Regions from separate parts of the Streptosporangium sp. H13245 genome, predicted to be linked through region 2. Evidence: riboswitches for the same ligand, from Rfam matches in the RefSeq annotation. Region 2 holds a riboswitch; the other holds the start of a gene.
What was found. A riboswitch is a leader RNA that binds a small molecule or an ion and turns the genes downstream of it on or off. The one in region 2 is predicted to bind cyclic di-AMP.
Positions count from the first base shown of each region.

Region 1: linked by a shared signal. The riboswitch ahead of ACW9TB_RS30840 (CHAP domain-containing protein) and the one ahead of ACW9TB_RS04910 (hypothetical protein) in region 2 are both predicted to bind cyclic di-AMP.

Region 1 is NZ_JBSZKT010000032.1:29,068-39,028, reverse strand. It holds gene ACW9TB_RS30870 (glycosyltransferase family 2 protein) at 1-105, shown strand, start outside; gene ACW9TB_RS30865 (polysialyltransferase family glycosyltransferase) at 105-1,388, shown strand; gene ACW9TB_RS30860 (DUF6716 putative glycosyltransferase) at 1,491-2,693, opposite strand; gene ACW9TB_RS30855 (hypothetical protein) at 2,809-3,747, opposite strand; gene ACW9TB_RS30850 (oxidoreductase) at 4,022-4,897, shown strand; gene ACW9TB_RS30845 (TetR/AcrR family transcriptional regulator) at 4,913-5,491, shown strand; cyclic di-AMP (ydaO/yuaA leader) riboswitch at 6,388-6,525, shown strand; gene ACW9TB_RS30840 (CHAP domain-containing protein) at 6,544-7,239, shown strand; gene ACW9TB_RS30835 (ABC transporter substrate-binding protein) at 7,798-9,147, shown strand; gene ACW9TB_RS30830 (carbohydrate ABC transporter permease) at 9,231-9,961, shown strand, end outside.
Region 2 is NZ_JBSZKT010000002.1:184,055-194,015, forward strand. It holds gene ACW9TB_RS04875 (class II aldolase/adducin family protein) at 269-916, shown strand; gene ACW9TB_RS04880 (DUF4032 domain-containing protein) at 1,121-2,341, shown strand; gene ACW9TB_RS04885 (roadblock/LC7 domain-containing protein) at 2,485-2,865, shown strand; gene ACW9TB_RS04890 (hypothetical protein) at 2,870-3,745, shown strand; gene ACW9TB_RS04895 (roadblock/LC7 domain-containing protein) at 3,798-4,184, shown strand; gene ACW9TB_RS04900 (hypothetical protein) at 4,227-4,598, shown strand; gene ACW9TB_RS04905 (alpha/beta fold hydrolase) at 4,675-5,535, opposite strand; gene ACW9TB_RS04910 (hypothetical protein) at 5,653-6,507, opposite strand; cyclic di-AMP (ydaO/yuaA leader) riboswitch at 6,765-6,914, opposite strand; gene ACW9TB_RS04915 (DUF4253 domain-containing protein) at 7,148-7,894, opposite strand; gene ACW9TB_RS04920 (carbohydrate ABC transporter permease) at 8,122-8,961, opposite strand; gene ACW9TB_RS04925 (carbohydrate ABC transporter permease) at 8,958-9,854, opposite strand.

The sequences.
Region 1 (9,961 bases), on a different contig from region 2:
GAGCGCGGCGCCGCGACCCTGAGGCGGTTCCCCACGGACCTGCTCGCCGAGACCCGTCTGGATCCGGAACGCGACCAGATCCTGCAGAGACTCCTGGAGGGCTGATGACGCAGCTGTTCTACGCCTCGACGCTGTTCGGCGCGATGACGCTGGCGGCGGCGATCGACGACGGCCGCTTCGGCCCGCGCGAGGGACGCCGGATCCTGCTGGTGTCCAACAACGCGGCGATCCCGGAGATCACCCCGTCCCTGGACGAGACCCCGGGCTTCGCCGCGCTGCGCCCGCGCTTCGACGAGCTCCACTCGTGGAACGAGATCGTGGCCCCGCTGCACCCCTCGGACTGGAAGGCGCGCGTCATCGAGGTGCCGATGCTGAGCCGCCTGGTCGGCTCGCACCTGTCCCTGGGCGACGGGCCCGCCGAGCTGATCCTGGAGTCCATCGCGGTCCCCCCGGGCAGGACCCTGGGCGGGCTGGTCAAGGACTGCCCGATCTCTGTCTACTCCGACGGCCTGATGAGCTACGGCCCGACGCGCGACCCGCTGCCGCTGGAGATCTCCGGCCGGATCACCCGCCTGCTCCACCTCGACCTGGTCCCGGGCCTGACGCCGCTGCTGCTGTCGGAGTACGGGGTTCCCGCCGAGACCCTCCCCGACCGGGCCTTCCTCGACGTGATCGGGAAGGTCGGCGGGGGGTCCGGGAACGCGCCCTCGGGCCGGGCGATGATCCTCGGGCAGTACCTGTCCGCCCTCGACATCGTCACCCCCGAGGAGGAGGCGGGGCTGCACGCCGACATGCTGCGCGGCCTCGTCGCCAGGGGGTTTCGCGGCGTGCTGTTCAAGCCCCACCCGGCGGCCGGGCGCAGGCACGCCCAGCAACTGCGCGAGACGGCCGCCGAGCTGGGCGTCGAGCTGGAGGTCGTGGCCGAGACCGTACCCGCCGAGTCGTGCTTCGCCGCGTTGCGGCCCGAGCTCGTGGTCGGCTGCTTCTCCACCGCCCTGATCACCGCGAGCCGCTACTTCGGGCTCCCGGTGGCGACGGTGGGCGGCGACCTGGTCCTGGAGCGGCTCGCCCCGTACGAGAACAGCAACCGGATCCCGGCCACCGTCACCGACGCCCTGCTGCCGCGCCTGTCGGCGGACGGCTCCCTGGAGGAACCGCCGCCGGTGGATCTTCCCGCCCTGGTGAGCGCGGTCGGCTACTGCATGCAGGCCGAGGTGTATCCGGAGCTGCGCGAGGGCGCCGCCGCCTACCTGGAGACGCACGGCCCGGCCCGCTACTTCAAGCGCCAGCGCCTCGGCGCCCTGGACCTGATCACCCCCCAGGCCGCCGCCCGGGAGCGGAGCCCCCTGGGCAGGCTCCGCAACCGCCTGTCGAGGGCGTTCCCCTAAAAAAACCCTCGCCGGGTCCCGCCCCGGCGTCCGCCGCGACCGCGCGGGGCCGCCTCTCCTTGAAGGAGACCGGCGGCGCCCGCGAGGATCGCTCCGGGGGTCCTAGCCGAGCGCCTTGAGGTAGCGGCGCATCCGGCGCTTGGCGCGGTAGCCGACGCGCAGCACGTTCGGCGGCACCTCCACGCGCATGCGGGCACGGCGGCGGGCGGCGGCGTACTCGGGACCTTCGAGCAGGGAGTTCGCCGGGACGAGGCGTCCGGAGCGGGCCTGCCCGACCAGGGAGACCATCCGCGACACCCAGTCGCTCTCGCCGCCGGGGTGGAAGTAGTTGACCTTGCACCAGCCGTCGTCGGGGTCCAGGAAGCGCCCGGCCGTGAGGTCGTCGAGGGTGCCGAGCAGGCCGCTGTCCTCGAAGACCAGGTTGATCATCTCGGCGCCCACCCCGAAGTCCGACAGCACCAGCAGCGGCACCTCCTGGGCGATCGCCTCCAGGGCCGCGGTCGAGCTGACGGTGACGAACCCGGCCGCGTGGGTCAGGTGCTCGTCCATGGGACCCACCGCGAAGCGCACGGCCTCGGCGCGCACCTGACCCGCCTCGACGAGCGACTGCCACAGGCGCTGGTAGTGGTAGCGCTCGTTGTGGGTCTGGCGCTCGGTGTCCAGGGCGCGGAGCTTGACGACGACGTCCAGGTCCGGGCGGCGTCCGGCCAGCTCGGCCAGGGAGAGCAGGACGCGCTCGCGCTCCTCCCTGCGCTTGGGCACCTTGGCCTGGGTGGCGAACACCACCCGGTCGCGCGGCCCGGTGGTGGAGATCTCCGCGTCACCGCGCAGGAACGGCAGCCGGGCCAGCCCGATCTGGCCGCCCCCGCCCAGCCGGGTGCCGATCTCCGAGAACTCCTCGACCTCCCGGCCGCTGTGCAGCACGAACAGGTCGCACCCGCTGCGGAACAGCCACGCCTTCTCGGTGGCGGGGACGGAGATGCCCGGCAGCCCCGAGACGAACACCGGCCGGGGCCGCAGCCCGGCCAGCACGTCACCGGTCAGCACGTCCACCACAGGTCCCGTACAGGCGACGAGCACCACGTCGGGCCTGAAACGCTCCGCGGACCGGCGCAGCGCGCGGGCCGACAGCACGGGCGGATCGGCCGCCGAACCCACGACGGCGGCGTGGATCTGCGCCGGCGACGGGGTGATGGGGGTACGGACGACCGCAAGCTCCGTCTCACAGCCCGAGGGCAGGTCCCTCAGCAGGCAGGCCGCCCACTTCAGGTAGGAGTCGGAGTCGGCCACGGCCAGGACCTTCAAAGAGAACCTCCGGCGGGGAATCCCCCGGTTTCGTGTGTGGAGAGGATTCGTGTGTGGGAAAGCGACACGGCGCGCGTCCCGCGGGCGGCGAGCCCGGCGGGTCCCGGCCGTGGGGTCATGGCCCTGCGACTCCCGTGTCGTGATGGGCGAACCTCGACAGGTGGGAGCGGAGGGACGGCGCGGCCTCGGCCGTCCACCACTCGTCGGGGACGTCCACCGTCTCCACGGCGACGCCCCGGGCCGAGAGCAGGACCCGCAGGGAGGTGACCGCGGTGGACGGCAGGCTCAGCACCCGCTGTTCGGCGGCCAGGCCGCGCAGGGTCATCTCGGCGGGGATCCCGCCGTCGTAGACGGTGATGCCAGGCTGCTCCCCGACCCGGGCGAGATCACCGGGATCCTCGCGGCGGTGCGGGAAGTAGGCCACCGGCTCGGCCGAGCCGAGCCCGGCCAGCCAGGTGAAGTAGCGGTCGCGGTGGATCAGGCCGTTGCGGACCAGCGAGGTGCCGAGGACGACGGTGCGCTCCTCGGGGCGGGGCCTGCGCAGCGGCTGGGACCGCAGCCAGGCGAAGTCGTGGGTGACCAGCTCGGCTCCCCTGGCGCGTACGGCCTTCGCCAGGTCGGGGGGGACGGGCAGCGCGGTGAAGATCGACAGACGGCCCGAGCGGGCGGCGGCGCGCAGCCTGAGCCCGGCCGCCGCGCCGAGGGCGGTCCTGAGCCTTCCCACCTTCGCCCTCGCCCTCAGCAGGGGCGTTCCGACCCTGTCGGTGAGCAGCTCCAGGAGCCTGATGGTGGCGAGCCCGTCGTCGACGATCACGATCCGGCCGGGGAGCGCGGTGAGCCAGCGGAACTGGACCTTGCCGGAGAAGGCGTCGCCCACCACCCAGGTCTCACCCCGGCGCGGCCGGGGCATGTCGGGCCGGGCCTCGGTGAGCTCCAGCCCCTCGGGCAGGGTGAGACGGCCGAGTTCGCGACCTGTCACGGCCAGCGGGCGGAGCTTCGCCCTGGGCACGAGATGACTGCGGGCGCCGAGCAGCCCGGCATGGTGGGCCTCCACCGCACAGAGCATCTGCAACGGGGATTCCACCCAGGCAACGGCCGAACCCTGCTCCCGCGCGTGGTCTCGACCGTCCTCCACGCCGGGCGATGACCCGTTCACGACTGCCACAACCTAACCCGGCGGCCTTAAGCGCTCGGGAACTGCGGGTGAACAGCCGACCACGTGCGCTTGCAGATGATCTTTTCTGTCTTTACCTTGGTGTACGGAACCGTTTCGTACACCTTATGATCCATCGTAGATCCGTCCGTCAATCCGGCACGAGGAGCGAGCGATGTGGACAGCTGACGAGATCCCCGACCTGACCGGCTCCGTCGCGGTGGTCACCGGTGCGAGCGGCGGCATCGGGGTGCCGACGGCGCTCGAACTGGCCAGGCACGGCGCCCGGGTCGTGCTGACCGCGCGCGACGCGGACAGGGGCCGGGCCGCGCTCGACGCGATCAGGGCGGCGGTGCCGGGGGCGGCGGCCGAGGTGCGGGCGCTCGACCTGGCCGACCTCGCGTCGGTGCGCGCGTTCGCCGAGACGGTCGACGGACCGCTCGACCTGCTGGTCAACAACGCCGGGGTGGGCCCGATGCCCCGTCAGACCACCGCCGACGGCTTCGAGACCCAGTTCGGCGTCAACCACCTGGGGCACTTCGCCCTGACCGGGCTGCTCCTGCCGCGCCTGCTGGCCGCCCCCGCCGCGCGGGTGGTCACGGTCTCCAGCGACGCCCACTCCGTCGGCGCGATCGACTTCGCCGACCTGGGGCTCGAACGCCGGTACGGCAGGTTCTCCGCCTACGGCCGTTCCAAGCTGGCCAACCTGCTGTTCACCCTGGAGCTGCAGCGCCGCGCCTCCGGGACGGCTTTGCTCAGCCTGGCGACCCACCCGGGCATGACGGCCACCGGCATCATGAAGCTGGGCGCCCTCACCCGCCCGGTCAACGCCCTGCTGCGCCTGGCCCTGCAGCCGCCCGCCAAGGGCGCCCTGCCCTCCCTGTACGCGGCGACTTCCCCCGGCGCGAGGGGCGGGCAGTACGTCGGGCCGGGGCCGAAGCCACTGCGCCCCTCGCCGAAGGCGCTGGACCCGGCCGTGGCGGCGAAGCTCTGGGAGAGGTCGGAGGAGCTGACGGGCGTACGATTCGGGGAGATCAAGCAGCACTCGTGAACCACCGGAGGCACCTTGCGTCTCGATCCCGCACGGGAACGGGCGATCCTCGACGCGACTCTGGACCTGCTGTCCGAGGTCGGATACGACCGGATGTCCGTCGACCAGATCGCCAGGCGGGCCAGCGCCAGCAAGGCCACGATCTACCGTCGCTGGCCGGGCAAGGAGGCGCTGGTCGTGGACCTGATCTGCAACCACCTCGGGATCGAGGTCGAGCCGCCGCCGGACACCGGGTCGATGCGCGGGGACCTGATCGAGGTCGTGGACGGGTTCTGCCGGATCCTGGAGCGGAAACACGCGATGATCTTCGGCCTGTTCCCCGCGCTCCTCACCTCACCCGACCTGGCCGCCGCCCTGCGCGACAACGTGCCCCGCGCCGACATCACGGGCACCACCCCGCTGCTCGACCGCGCCGGGGAGCGCGGCGAGCTGCCGGGGCCGGTGGACCCCGCGGAGCTGAGGAAGGTCACCGAGGCGCTGGTGTGGTACCGGCTGTTCTTCACCGGGAAGCCACTGGACCGGGAGTTCGTCGAGGAGACGGTCGACCGGTTCCTGCTCCCACTGTTCCGCGCGTGGTCCGGCGCGAACAGCTGAGGCCGTGAAGCCGGGCCCGTACCCCCAGGGCCGCGAAGCCGGGGCCTTGAGGCCAGGATCGCGAAGCCGGTGTCGTGTAACCCCGGGCCCGTAACCCCGGGCCCGTGAGGCCAACGCCACGAAACCGGAGCCGTGAAGCCGGGACCGCGAAGCCGAAGCCATTGAAACCGGGGCCATGAAACCAGCGCCGCGAAGCCAGCCCCGTAACCCCAAAGCCGTGAAACCCGGAGGCCGCCACCCCGTGCGCTTTTACCTCCATGAGCGGCGGGGCCTTTGGGAAAGCGTCTTCCTTTACCTCGCGCCTTTACCTCCGCGACCGCCGAGCCCCTCCGAGGGCGCGTTTCTTTACCCTCCGGGCGACAAGGCCCGCCAACGGGCCGATCGCACCTTCGCCTCATCGCTCTGAGCTGCGGAAACCCCTTCGGGCACGGGTCGCGAGCCGCCGGGTCCCGCGTGCCGTCTCCGGGTCTTCCATGGGAAAACCACTACCATCCGCATACTTTTTACTATCGAATACCTGTTCGAGAGTTCGAGGGCGCACCGCCTCCCACCAGGGGCTTCGTCCGCGCGTAATACCATCTCTCCGCGGACACCTCGCGGGCGGGTCCCGGAAAGCGGGATCGCCGTGGACACAGAGGATCCCGGACACCCTCCCACTCGACGGGAAGAGGCGCGACCGGGCGCGGCCCACCCCTCTCCCCGGGCCGGGCGACACCCCGCCGCACCCCCTCCGCTCGGACGTATTACCAAGTCAGAGCAATGTGTCCCACTTGTAATCGTCTGTCCTCTTGTCGTACGTTCGTCCTGTTCATGGCAATTGTCTAGGTCTATCCAGATCTGAGCATTGCCGTCACATTGCCCGACCGTGTTCCACCCGGTGGATCCCTCCGCCACGGTGAGCACGGCCGCCGAATCCGCGAGGTCTGCGGAACCGGGGAACCACGTTCCTGGGGTGAATCAGCGCACTGTGCGCCGTAGGGCACTTCCCAGCCCGAACCCGTCAGCTAACCCGGTAGGCGGAATGGAAGCGAAGCAAGGAGTCGAACCCCCGTATGGCCAAGCATCGCCTCATCTCCACCCCCCGTACAGCGTGCGCCGTCCTGGGCGCGTGTGTCGCCCTGGCGACCGGCGCCACCGGCACCGCCCTGGCCGACGGTCACGGTGTCGTGAACGCGCCGCCCGTTGACGCCAGGGCCCAGGATTCCAAGACCGCGAAGACCCCGCTCCAGATCGTGGCCGAGAGGCTCCCCAAGGTCTCCGCGGCGAAGGTCCTGGACCTCGCCTCCAAGCAGATCGGCGTCCGCGAGAACGCCCAGGGCGGCGGGACCAAGTTCCACTCCTGGTACATGTCCACCCCCCGCGCCAAGGAGACCCTCGCCCGCGACGGCGGCAACAGCGTGTACGACTACGCCAACGCCCCCTGGTGCGCGATGTTCGTCTCCTGGGTCGGCGAGATGGCCGGTATCCGCCCCACGATGGGCTGGGACGCCTACACCGTCGCCCACGCCAAGTGGTTCAGGAACAACGGGCACTGGGGCACCATCCCCACCCCCGGCGCCGTCGTCTATTTCGACTGGGCCGGTGGCAAGACCATCGACGGCATCGACCACGTCGGCTTCGTGAAGAAGGACAACGGAGACGGCACGATCACCACGATCGAGGGCAACACCGGCAACGGCGACGTCGAGCAGCGCGTCCGGCCGGTCTCCCAGGTCGTCGGCTACGGTTACCCCGTCTACTCCAACTGACACCCGCACCCGCCGCCCGTACCGCCATCCCTCATGGCGCGAACGGCGCGAACCGCGCGAATAGTGCGAACGGCGCGGGCACCCCGGCACCCCCGCCGGTGAGCGCGGGCCGGTCCACGACTCCCAGGGGCGCCGCTCGAACGAGCGGCGCCCCTGACGGCGTTCTCCGGCGTTCCCCGGCACCTCCCCGCTCGGCCCCCTCCCGCCAACGCCCCTCCTGCCGACGCCCAACTCCGGCCGACGCCCCCGATGACGGCCGCCCGCGCACCCCGCGCGGACACGAAATGCCCCGACTGTATGTCCATGAGATGGGAGCGCTCCCAATCACCCTTATGGGTGATATATCCCCACTTCATACCGAAAGTCCTACCTAAAACGGCCGGATGTAACGGTTGAGTTTCGGCATATTGACGTCCCGGTTGCCCATCGTCCACTCTTCGTGGGAGCGCTCCCAAAGCACATTGAGGAACGACCTCGTCGCGAGGACCGCGTTTGTCGGGGACCGGTCCGCGATGTCGCCTCCCAATGATTCGGGCGACCACCTGAGAGGGGTCCGGAATGTTGAACAACAAGCGGCACGGCAGGCTCGCCGCCGTCGCGGTCATGGCGGCCACCGCCCTGGCCATCACGTCGTGCAGTTCCAGCGAGCCCGCCGCGCCCGCCGCGGGCGGCAGCTCCGCCGCGGCGGCCGAGCCGGTGACCATCACCGTGCACACCTTCGGCGGCGGCGAGAACTTCGGCTACGACAAGGCCGTGGAGACGTGGAACGCGGCGCACCCGAACATCCAGGTCAAGTACCAGAACCTGACCGACCGTTTCGAGGACGTCTACCTCCCGCAGCTGCTCCAGCGCCTGCAGGCCAACAGCGGCGCGGCCGACATCATCGCCCTGGACGAGGGCGCGATGGGCCTAATGAAGGCCCGCCCGCAGTTCTTCACCGACCTGGCCGAGTACGGGCTGGACAGCCGCAAGGCCGACTTCCCCGCGGCGAAGTGGGAGAACGGCATCAACGCCGACAGCAAGCTCTTCGCCCTGGGCACCGACATCGGCGGCATGACCATGTGCTACCGCAAGGACCTGTTCGAGAAGGCGGGCCTGCCCACCGAGCGCGAGGAGGTCGGCAAGCTCTGGCCGGACTGGAACGCCTTCAAGGCGATCGGCGAGAAGTTCAAGGCCGCCAACCCCGGCAAGACCGATCCCAAGTTCCTCGACGGCCCCAACACGCTCTACAACGTGATCCTGTCGCAGGAGGCGCCGAAGAACGGCAACGTCAACTACTTCGACAAGAACAACCAGCTCATCATCGAGACCAACCCGGCCGTCAAGACCTCCTTCGACACGGTGAAGAGCTTCAGTGAGGCGGGCCTGACCGCCAAGCTCGCCTCGTTCAGCCCGCCGTGGAACGCCGCGATCAAGAAGGGTGCCTTCGCGACCCTGGGCTGCCCGGCCTGGATGCTCGGCGTGGTCTCCGGCGCGGCCGGTGACGACAACAAGGGCAAGTGGGACGTCGCGTCCGTGCCCGGCGGCGCGGGCAACTGGGGCGGCTCCTACCTCGCGATTCCCAAGCAGAGCAAGCACCCCAAGGAGGCCGCCGAGGTCCTGAACTACCTCACCGGCAAGGAGGGCCACATCATGGCCTTCCAGGAGGCCGCGGCCTTCCCGAGCTCGCTCGTCGCGCAGCAGGACCCGGCGGTCGCCGACCTGAAGAACCCGTTCTTCAACGACGCGCCGACCGGCCAGATCTTCGGCGCCTCGGTCAAGGACCTGCTGCCCGTCTTCCTCGGCGAGAAGCACGCCCAGGTCAAGGCCTCGGTGGAGAAGGTCCTTGAGGGCATGGACCAGGGCTCGGTCCCCTACGACCAGGCCTGGACCAGGTTCCTCGCGGCCGGCGTCAAGGCAGCGGGCTGATCCCCGTACCGACCCGCATCGGCCCGGCTGCGGTGATCCCGCGGCCGGGCCGGTCGCCTGCCCCCGCTGAAAGGCTCTGACCGATGACACTGCACGTCGACTCCCCGGCCGCCCCGCCGCGGCCCGGCCCCCGCCGGTCGCCGCGGCGCCGCGGACCGGAGCGGGGCAGTGGGTGGGCCCGGTTCGACCTCCGGGCGACCCCCTACTTCCTCGTCTCCCCGTACTTCCTGCTCTTCGCGATCTTCGGCGTCTTCCCGCTCGGCTACACCCTCTGGGTGTCGCTGCACGACTGGGAGCTCGCCGGGGACAAGACCCTCGTCGGCCTCGACAACTACATCGAGCTGATCACCGACGAGACCTTCTGGAACGCGGTGGTCAACACCCTCGGCATGTTCGTCATGTCGACGATCCCGCAGCTCATCCTGGCCCTCCTGCTGGCCAACGCGCTCAACAAGCGCATCCGGGGACGGCTCTTCTTCCGCCTCGGCGTGCTGCTGCCGCTGATCACCTCCGTCGTCGCCGTCGCGGTGGTCTTCACCCAGCTGTACGGGCGCGACTACGGCATGATCAACTGGTTCCTGAGCTTCTTCGGGGTCGACGCGATCAACTGGCAGAACGAGAAGTGGTCCTCGTGGATCGCGATCTCCACGATGATCGACTGGCGCTGGACCGGCTACAACGCGATCATCCTGCTCGCCGCCATGCAGACCATTCCCAAGGACCTCTACGAGGCCGCCGCCATCGACGGCGCCTCGCCCAGGCGGCAGTTCTGGCAGATCACCATCCCGATGCTCCGCCCGACGATCATCTTCAC
Region 2 (9,961 bases):
CCCCGGAGTCCACCGTCAAGAGCTCGTATCCGGTCTAGACCGAGCCGTGATGTCCTCGCGACATATCCGGTAGAAACCAAACGCCAGGGAAGTGCAATCCAATGACAGAACGGCACATAGTAGCCGATATTTCCCTGCAAACCATTGACGGGCGGTCCACGGAGAGGTAAAGGAACCATGTTCGCCGGTCATCCAGTGAGCGACAACCGGTCTAGACCAGATAATGAGGGTTTGCCGCCCGGTACCGCAACCCCCTACTTTTGAGGACATGTTGCTGGCCGAGCAGCGCCGACTGCTGTGTGAGTACGGCCACCGGGCCGTCACGACCGGACTGGTCGTCGGAACGGCGGGGAATCTCAGCGTGCGCGCGGGCGATCTGGTCGCCGTGACGCCCAGCGGCGTGGCCCTCGACCGGCTGGAGCCCGGGTCCTGCCCGGTCGTCGACATCGAGGGGCGCCTCGTCGAGGGCGACCTGCGGCCGTCGTCGGAGACCCCCATGCACCTGGCGGTCTATACGACCACCGGCGCCGGTGCCGTCGTGCACACGCACTCGGTCTTCGGCACCGTGGTCGCGACGACCATGAGCGAGCTGCCGCCGATCCACTACAACGTCCTGCTCCTCGGCGGGACCGTCAGGGTCGCCGAATACGCCACCTACGGCACCCCCGAGCTCGCCGCCTCCGTCAAGGCCGCGCTCAAGGACAGGCGTGCCGCGCTGATGGCCAACCACGGCGGGGTCACGATCGGCGACGACCTGGACGGGGCCTTCGAGGCGACCCGGCTGCTGGAGTGGCTCTGCGAGGTCTACGTACGGGCCAGGAGCGTCGGCGAGCCCCGCGTGCTCACCGAGGAGGAGCTCGCCGCGGTGGTCCGCCGCGCCTTCGACCCGCCCACCTTCCCCCGCCGCGAGGACTGACCACGACGACCCCGCCGCGGCGCCCTCCCCCGCGAGAACCGGCCGCGGCGCCGACCGCCCTCCGCCCGTACGCCACCGTCTCCCCGCGAGGACCGGCCACCTCCCCCAACAGGACTCCCCCGCCGCCCCGCCGTGAGAACCGGCCGCGGCACGACCACCCGCCCGACCGGCACACCGCCGGACTCCCCGTCGCGAGGATCGACCATGCCCCTGCAGCTCACCGGCGCGCCGAGCGATCCGGACCTCATCCGCCTGCCCTGGGACGTCCCGCTGGAACAGTGGCCCGAGCACCGCCTGGTCTCCCTGCCCCGCGGCATCTCCCGGCACGTGGTGCGCTTCGCCCGCCTGTCGGGCAAGGTGTACGCGATCAAGGAGATCAGCGAGTACTACGCCAAGCGCGAGTACCGCCTGCTGTGGGACCTGAGCCGGTTGGACACCCCGTCCGTCGAGCCGGTGGCCGTGGTCACCGGGCGGACCGGCGCGGACGGCGAGCCGCTCGACTCGGCGCTCATCACCCAGCACCTGCAGTTCTCCCTGCCCTACCGCGCGGTCATGTCGGGGACGGTCCGGCCGGAGACGCTCAACCGGCTGCTCGACGCCCTGGCCGTGCTCCTCGTACGGCTGCACATCAGCGGCTTCTACTGGGGCGACTGCTCGCTGTCGAACGTCCTGTTCCGCAGGGACGCGGGCTCCTTCGCCGCGTACCTGGTCGACGCGGAGACCGGTGAGCTGCACCCCATGATCAGCGAGGGCCAGCGGCTGTACGACATCGAGGTGGCGCACACCAACATCTTCGGCGAGATGCTCGACCTGGAGGCGGGCGGGCTGCTGCACTCCTCCGTCGACCCCGAGCAGGTCGCCGACTCGGTGTGTCAGCGCTACCACCGTCTCTGGGGCGAGCTCACCTCGGACGACATCATCGACGAGGTCGACTGGCACATGATCGACCAGCGGATCCGACGGCTGAACTCCCTGGGGTTCGACGTCGCGGAGATGATGGTCCGCCGCAAGGCGGGCACCGGGCGGCTCATCGTCCGGCCCAAGGTCGTGGACGCCGGGCACCACCAGCGCAGGCTGCTGCGGCTGACCGGCCTGGACGTGGAGGAGAACCAGGCCAGGCGCCTCCTCAACGACCTCGACTCCTTCCGCGTGTCGCACGGCCTCCGCCACGAGGACGAGGCGATCGTGGCCCACCGCTGGCTGGCCGAGGTCTTCCAGCCCACGGTGCAGGCCGTGCCCCAGGAGATGCGGGGCAAGCTGGAGCCCGCCCAGTTCTTCCACGAGGTGCTCGACCACCGCTGGTACATGTCGGAGGAGGCCGGGAACGACGTCGGCCTGCCCGCCGCGGTGAATTCCTATGTGAAGAACATTCTTGTTTTCAAGCCGGACGAAAAGGCACTCATCGCCGACGAACTAACGGGTTGATTCCCACACGGGGTGGATGACTTCCTACCCGGGTGGGGAATTCTCCGCCTTCTCCTATCAAAGCCCTAGCCAGGGCCGCCAGTTCCCGAAGGTCTTCCCTACGCTGACCGGGCGACGACTGGAGTCGCTGGCGAGGGAGAGATGTGCTCGGAATCGAAGACTGTCTCACCGAGGTGATGGCCATCCCCGGTGCCCTGGACGCGATCCTCATCGATCAGACCAGCGGGACCGCGGTGGCCACCGGCGGCGCGATCCGCCACGCCGACGTGGAGAGGTCGGCCGCGGGGCTGAGCGAGACCCTGCGCGCGACGCTGGACGGGCTCGCCGCCACCACGCCCGGCGGTACGGTCCGGATCAACGACATGATCATAACCACGGACGGCGGACACCATTTACTGAGGCCACTGGAAACGCTTTTCGACGGCCCGCTGGTCATTTACGTCCGGCTCGATCTGGAACGCTCGAACCTGGCACTGGCCCGCCACCGTCTCCAGGCCCTTTCCGGCCGTCTGATATCGACGTGAAATCATGCCGAGCGTCGAGAACATCCTCAGCGGGCTCGCCGGCGACCACGCCACCGGCTCCCTGCGGCTCGGCAGGGCGGGGGTCATCTACCTCACCGACGGTCGCGTGACCTACGCCGAGAGCGCGTCCGCGCCCCGGCTGGAAGACCTGCTGGGCGCCTGCCGAGGGATATCCGCCCACGCCGTACGGCAGGCCAGGCAGGCCGCCACCCGTCAGCGCCCCGACCCGGAGACCCCCCGGCCGACGGGCGGTGAGCGGCTCGTCTCCCAGGGCCTGCTCACCAGGGGGGAGCTGGAATTCTGCGTGCTGAGCACGGTGCTCGACGCCGCGTACTTCCTGCTGCAGGCCACCGGGCACCGGCCCAGGTTCCGGCGGGGAGAGCGGCACTGGCTCGGACCGCAGTGGTACTTCGACGCGACCGGCCTGCTCCGGGAGTGCGAGCGAAGGAAGGCTCAGTTGGAACAGACCTGGCCGTCCGCGGAGCTGGACACGCTCCCGGTCGTTCCCCTGGCGCGCATCGGCGCCCAGCGGGTGGTACTGAGCGCGCTCCAGTGGGAGGTGCTGGTCGGCGCCGACTCCACGGCGACCCCGGCCGACCTGGCCCGCAAGCTGGGCCGTCCCGCGTACTCGGTGCTGCTCGCCGTACGGCAGCTCGCCTCGTCCGGGCTGCTCCGCGTCCCGGAGCCCGGCCCGGCCGGGACTTTCACGGCCCCCGCCACGCCGGACCCGCTGCCCAGGCGGACGAGGGGCGCCACGGAGATCCCGGCGGCCGGAACGGGCTCCGCGGAGACGTCGGACTGGCTCCCCAGGGCGAACGGGGACCCGGCCGACGTCAACCTGCTCATCCGGCTCAGGAACGCGTTGGAGGCGATGACTTGAGCCCGGTCACATGCCGATAAGGCTACGGACGCTGAAGCTGATCGGAAGGAGGATGCCGGTGGAACTGCGCGAGGAGATACGGCGCGAGATGGCGGCGCTGCGAGAACGCATACCCGACGTGAACGGGAGCATCGCGTGCAGCGTCGACGGCCTGACGATAGCGAGCGACCTGGAGAGGGACGCCGAGCAGACCGGCGCGCTCTCCTCCGCGGTGCTGGCCCTCAGCCGCCGGATGACGAGCATGGCCGGGAAGGGCACCTTCGAGGAGACGCTGATCTCCGGTACCAACGGCTACGCGGCGTTCTACGCCGCCGGACCCAAGATCGTCCTCACGGTCCTGGCACGCCCGGGGACCAACCTCGGGCTGCTCCGGCTGGAGGGCCGCAAGACGGCGGACAGGCTGGCCGCGGTCAGCTCGCGCACCTCGATATCCCAGTGAATTCCAGTGAATTCCAGTGAATCCCAGTGATCGGAGACAGCAATGGGCAACATGGACATCTCGCTCAAGGAGATGATGACGATCGACGGTGCCATCGGCGCGGTCGTCGTCGACTACAACAGCGGGATGGCGCTGGGCGCGCTCGGCGGGTCCAAGGACCTCGACCTCCAGGTGGCCGCGGCGGGGAACACCGAGGTCGTCAAGGCCAAGCTCCGGACCATGGAGTCGCTCGGCCTCAAGGACGGCATCGAGGACATCCTCATCACGCTCGGTACGCAGTACCACATAATCCGCCCGATCTCGGGCCGGAGCGGCAAGGGGCTCTTCCTCTACCTGACTCTCGACCGGAACCGGGCCAACCTCGCGCTCGCGCGGCACGTCCTGCGCGGCATCGAGGAGAAGCTCGAAGTCTGACCCTCCGGTGCGGCCCGCGCCCCGGGAGGCACGGACCGCACCGGAGCCCACCGCACCGGAGGTCACGTACCGGAGGTCACCGTACTGAGTCCGCGGAGGTGGTGAGTTCGTCGATCGCGTCGGCGAAGGAGGGCCAGAGCTCGGCGGGCAGGTCGTGGCCCATGCCGGGGAAGGTGATCAGCCGGGCGCCGGGGATCGCGTCGGCGGTGGCGACTCCGGCGGGCAGCGGGACGAGCGGGTCGTCCTCCCCGTGCAGGACGAGAGCCGGAGTCGCGAGCTCCTTGAGCCGGGGCGCGCGGTCACCGGAGGCCATGATCGCGGCCACCTGCCTGGCCGTGCCCGCCGGGTCGTACGACCGGTCGTAGCCCAGCCCGGCGATCTCGGCGTTCCACTCCCGGTCGAACGGGTAGCCGGGCGAGCCGACGGCGGCGCAGTTGTCGAGGGCCCGCCGGATCGCGCTCTCGCGGTCGGGGGTGAAGGCGGGCATGAGCACGTCCGGGTCGGTCAGCAGGGCGGCCTGCGGGCTCGGCGTGGACATGATCGAGGTGAGGCTGCGCACCCGGTGCGGGTGGCGGATCGCGAGCGACTGCGCGATCATCCCGCCCATCGAGAGGCCGACCACGTGGGCGGTGTCCCAGCCGAGGGCGTCGAGCAGCCCGGCCGAGTCGTCGGCCATGTCACCCAGCAGGTAGGGGACCTCGCCGCTCCCGTCCAGGGCGGGCGTCCCCGCCTCGGTGAGGTGGGTGCTCTCGCCGCTGTCGCGGTTGTCGAAACGCACCACGTGGTACCCCCGGTCCGCGAGCAGCGCGCAGAACCTCCCGTCCCACTGGATCATCTGGCAGCCGAGGCCCGTGATGAGCAGGAGGGGGCGAGCCTCCGGAGAGCCGAAGGTCTCGTAGGCGATCTCGATGCCGTTCGCCGGGGCCCGCAGAGTCATGGCACTCCTACCGTTCGTGCTGGTTCTGCGGGACAGAATGCCATTCGGGGGAAAACACGACACCGGCGGGGTGTTCCCGCCGGTGTCCCGGGACCGCCTCACACGGACGTGAACGGGTCAGTTCTTCAGGGTCCCGAGCTTGGCGGCGTGGGCACCGGCGGTGGCCGCGGCGGCCGGGGTGCGCACGGAGGCGGACTCGACCATGACCTTGGGCTTGCCGATCCACGGCCGCGCCTCGGCGCTCACCCGCTGGGTCAGCAGGCCTATCCCCAGCTGCCTCGCCATCGCGAAGACGGTCGCCGGAGGCTGGGCCGGGGTGGTGTCCCTGCGGCCCCAGGCGCCGGTGGAGAAGGCCACGGGGTGGTTCTTGATCCCCGTGCCGTCGCCCCACTTGGTGACCACGTACTGGATGTCGATGTGGCCCATGCCGCCGTTGCCGTCCACGCCGAGCGTCCCGGCGTTGAACGTGCCGCCGGTCAGGTCGGCGAAGGTCTTGGCGTCGATGTCGATCATGACACCCTGGTTCGAGGGGTTGCCCGGACCTCGGTCGCCGACGAAGAACTTGGCCTTCTGTCCCTTGTAGAGGATGTAGCCCTCGGTGAGCAGGGGCCAGCTCGGGCTGGCGATCATGCCCTTCTGCATCGGCCTGCCGCTGGCGGGCAGTCCGGTGTCACCGGCCCGGCCGGAGGAGTCGTCCCAGAAGTAGGAGGCCGTGGTCGCCCCCTGGAGGAGAACGGCCTCGGCACCGGCCGGGGCGCCGACCGCGGGGTCGTCGGCGAGGCGGGTGGAGGCGGGGGTCGCCGAGGCGTGGGAGGGAAGTGCCAGGGCGACGGCGGCGGAGGTGAGGACACTCGCGCCGACGAGGGCGGCGGCGACGAGGCCGCGCCGGAGGGAGGCGTTCTTGTACGGGAGCTGTTCGCCCGGACAGGACTCGTTCAGGCTGTTCTTGCGCAGACCAAAGAAGGGGTGCATGGAGAAGTGGCTCTTTCGCGAGGGAACGGGGCAGCCAGGTGCCAACACCGAAGGGGTGCACCGGCGGGGACGCGCTCGTCGGAAAAGGGGCGTAGCCGGATCAGCCGATCGCTACGCGGAGCACGGTCCTGAGGGTGCCGCGATCAGACGCGGCGGAAGGTCAAGGAGGTCGGGGGGACGGGGCTGGCGTGAAAGCTCAGGTGGCCGGTGCGGACAGGGGGTCCACCGGCGTGGTGACGCGGTGATCCATGAGGGGGATCTCCTCTCCATCTCGTCTACCGGGTTAGCTGACGGGTTCGGGCGGTGGAGTTGCCCTACCGCCGCGCGGTCGCGGCGGATTCACCCCGGAAAAGTGGTTCCCCGGCTCCGGAGCCTCGCGGGCTCTCGGGATTCGACGTCGGCCGGCCGCTCCCTCTTGTGAAGGGCAGGTCGCCAACCGATAACAGTGGACACTACCTCCCAAAACGGACAAAGCAAAGCAAACGCCATGAAAACCCCAGAAGATCTACCTGCAAGCTTCAAGAAAGCCTCATCGACCACCCCGCCAGGCCAACACCCGCCCTACCCGCGCGAATGTCCTCCCCGTCGCGGCGATCCGCACAGGGAGCGGCAAGGCGGCTCGCGGGTCACCCCCGGCCGGTCAGTCCCACCAGAAGGACCAGGCGTTCCTGCCCTTGATCTGCTCGGCGTAGTCGACGAGGTTCCCCGCCCCCTGGATGATGCTGTCGGGGCAGAACGTCCAGTGCTCGGCGGCGACGTGCAGGGCGTGCTCGGAGGTCGTCGGGGGCGCGGCGACGCTGAGGTCGAGGGTGTTGAACCCCATGCCGACCACCCGCACCCCGAACCTGTCCTCCCAGCTCCGTACGACGGCCGCGAGCGGGACCATCCACTCGTTGTGGTTCAGGGCGCCCTGCCAGCCCATGACGGCGAGGGCGTCGGCCCCGCGCTCGACCGCGACGAGCCCGAGCGGGGTCCTGCGCTCGGCCACCAGCCCGGCGTACCAGTCGGCGACCACGCCGGGATCGGCGGCGAGCCTTCCCGACGGGGCCGGTCCCGGGCACTCGGGCCCGAAGGGGTCGAGGAGTTCGAGCTGGTCGAGGTTGGCCTTCGCGATCCAGTCGGACCACACCTCGGCCATGAACGCGGCGGCGTGGTAGTTGTCGATCTGGCTCGCGGTGTCCGGGGCGATCTGGCCCGCCGACCAGGGCTGCACGGAGTCCTCCAGCAGGACCGGCCACAGCCCGGACTGCTCGTGCTGGCCCCTCAGCCTGGCCCAGTACTCCCCCGAGACGGCCACCTCGCTGAGCCAGAACGCCGGACGGCGACGGACCGCGAGCTGAGCGTAACCGGGGTCGGGCCACACCACGTCTCCCGGCGGCAGGTCCACCGAGAGCCTCCGGCCTCCACTTCCGTCGCTCCCGCCGGTCCCCTCACCTCCGTCGGCGAACAGCTGGCCCAGAACTGGCGGAAGTTGCCCACGCTCGCAATCGCTCATCTCTACCGATCCGATCCTGACCACGGACCAATTTTGGCCTGTCAACCATCCCGAGGGACAGTTCTGCCCTGGTCCAGGCAAAAATTATCGGTATAGGGGAGAACGGAGCCGGGCGGGTGTCAGTCCTTCACCGCCCCGCCCAGGCCCGCGACCAGCCTGCGCTGGACGGCCACGAAGAAGATCAGCACGGGGACGGTCATCAGCGTCGAGGCCGCCATGATGCCGCCCCAGTCGTTCTCGTCGGGCTTGAAGAAGACCAGCAGGGCCGCGGGAAGCGTCTGGTTGTCCCTGGCCGAGATGATGAAGGTCCTGGCGAAGATGAAGTCGTTCCAGGCGGTGATGAACGAGAAGACGCTCGTGGCGACCAGTCCCGGCGCGACGAGCGGAAAGATGATCCGCCACAGGATCGTCGGCCGGCTCGCGCCGTCGATCATCGCGGCCTCCTCCAGCGTCTCGGGCACCGCGGCCACGAACCCCCGCATCATCCAGATCGCGAACGGCAGCGAGAACGCCAGGTGGACCAGGACGAGCGAGCCCAGGGTGTTGAGCCCCACCCCGGGCACCACCGCGCCGAGGTCGCGGACGAGGAAGAACAGCGGGATGGTGAGCGCCTCCACCGGCACCATCTGCGCCACCAGGAACATGATCAGCACGGTCGTACGGAACCGGAAGCGGAACCGGGTCACCGCGACCGCGGCGAGGAAGGCCACCAGCGCGGACAGGACGACGACCGTCAGGGCGACGCCCAGGCTGTTGAGGAAGTAGCGGCCGAAGTTCTCGCCGCCGAGCACCCGCAGGAAGTGGTCGAGGGTCGGCGCCAGGGTCCACGGGCGCACCTCCAGCGACTGGATCTCCCCGGTGGGCTTGAGCGCCGAGAGCACCATCCAGTAGATCGGGAAGAAGGTGACGAACGCGGTGACCAGCGCCACGACGTTGGCGGCCAGGCGGGACCTGCTCACAGCCTCTCCCCCGTACGGTAAAGGGCGCGGATGTAGAAGAGGGTGACCGCGAGCAGGATGAGGGTCGTCACGACGCCGATCGCCGCGCCGAGCCCGTACTCCGAGGAGCCGAACGCCGTCTGGTACGCGTAGACGTTGAGCACCGTGTTCTGTCCCGCTATCCCGCCGCCGTTGGTCATCACGTAGATCTGCGTGAAGATCTTGAAGTCCCAGATGACCGACTGGATGACCACGATCGTGATCAGCGGCCGCAGCATCGGCACGATGATCCGCCAGAACGAGCTCCACGCGGAGGCGCCGTCCAGGGAGGCCGCCTCCAGGACGGAGACCGGGACGGCCTGGATCCCGGCGTAGAGGGTCACCATGACGAACGGGAAGGAGTGCCAGACCACCGTGGCGCCGACGATCCCGAAGGTCACCCATTTGTCGTAGAACCAGTTGTAGCCCTCGATGCCGAGGACCTGGTTGACCAGGCCCAGGTCGGCGTCGAAGAGGAACATCCAGACCGTCGAGCCGGTCATGGCGGGCGCGGCCCAGGCGGCCATCGCCGCCAGCGAGAGCAGCAGCCGGGGCACCCGGCCCGCCCGGGTGAGCACGACGGCCAGCGTCGCGCCGACGGCCAGGGTCGCGACGACCAGGGCCGCGGCGAACCCCACGGTCTGCGCCAGCACCGACCAGAAGCGCTGGTCGCCCAGGAGCGTCGCGTAGTTCTCGACGCCGATGAACCGCGTCGGCTCTCCCCCGCTGACCTGGGCCTGCCGGTAGTCGAACACCGACAGCAGGCCGAGCATGTAGATCGGGTAGCCGAAGAGCGGCAGCAGCACGGCCGCGGAGGGCAGCAGGTAGAGCCACGGCCTGAGCCCGCGGCCGGGACCCGCCGCCGTGGCGGTCATGACCGCGTCTCCGTGCCCGGCGGGGTCGCTGTCTCCGGTCTCGCCGGGATCAGGGCGACGGTCATGACCGCTGAACCCGGGAACGTGAAACCGGTCACGACCGCTGA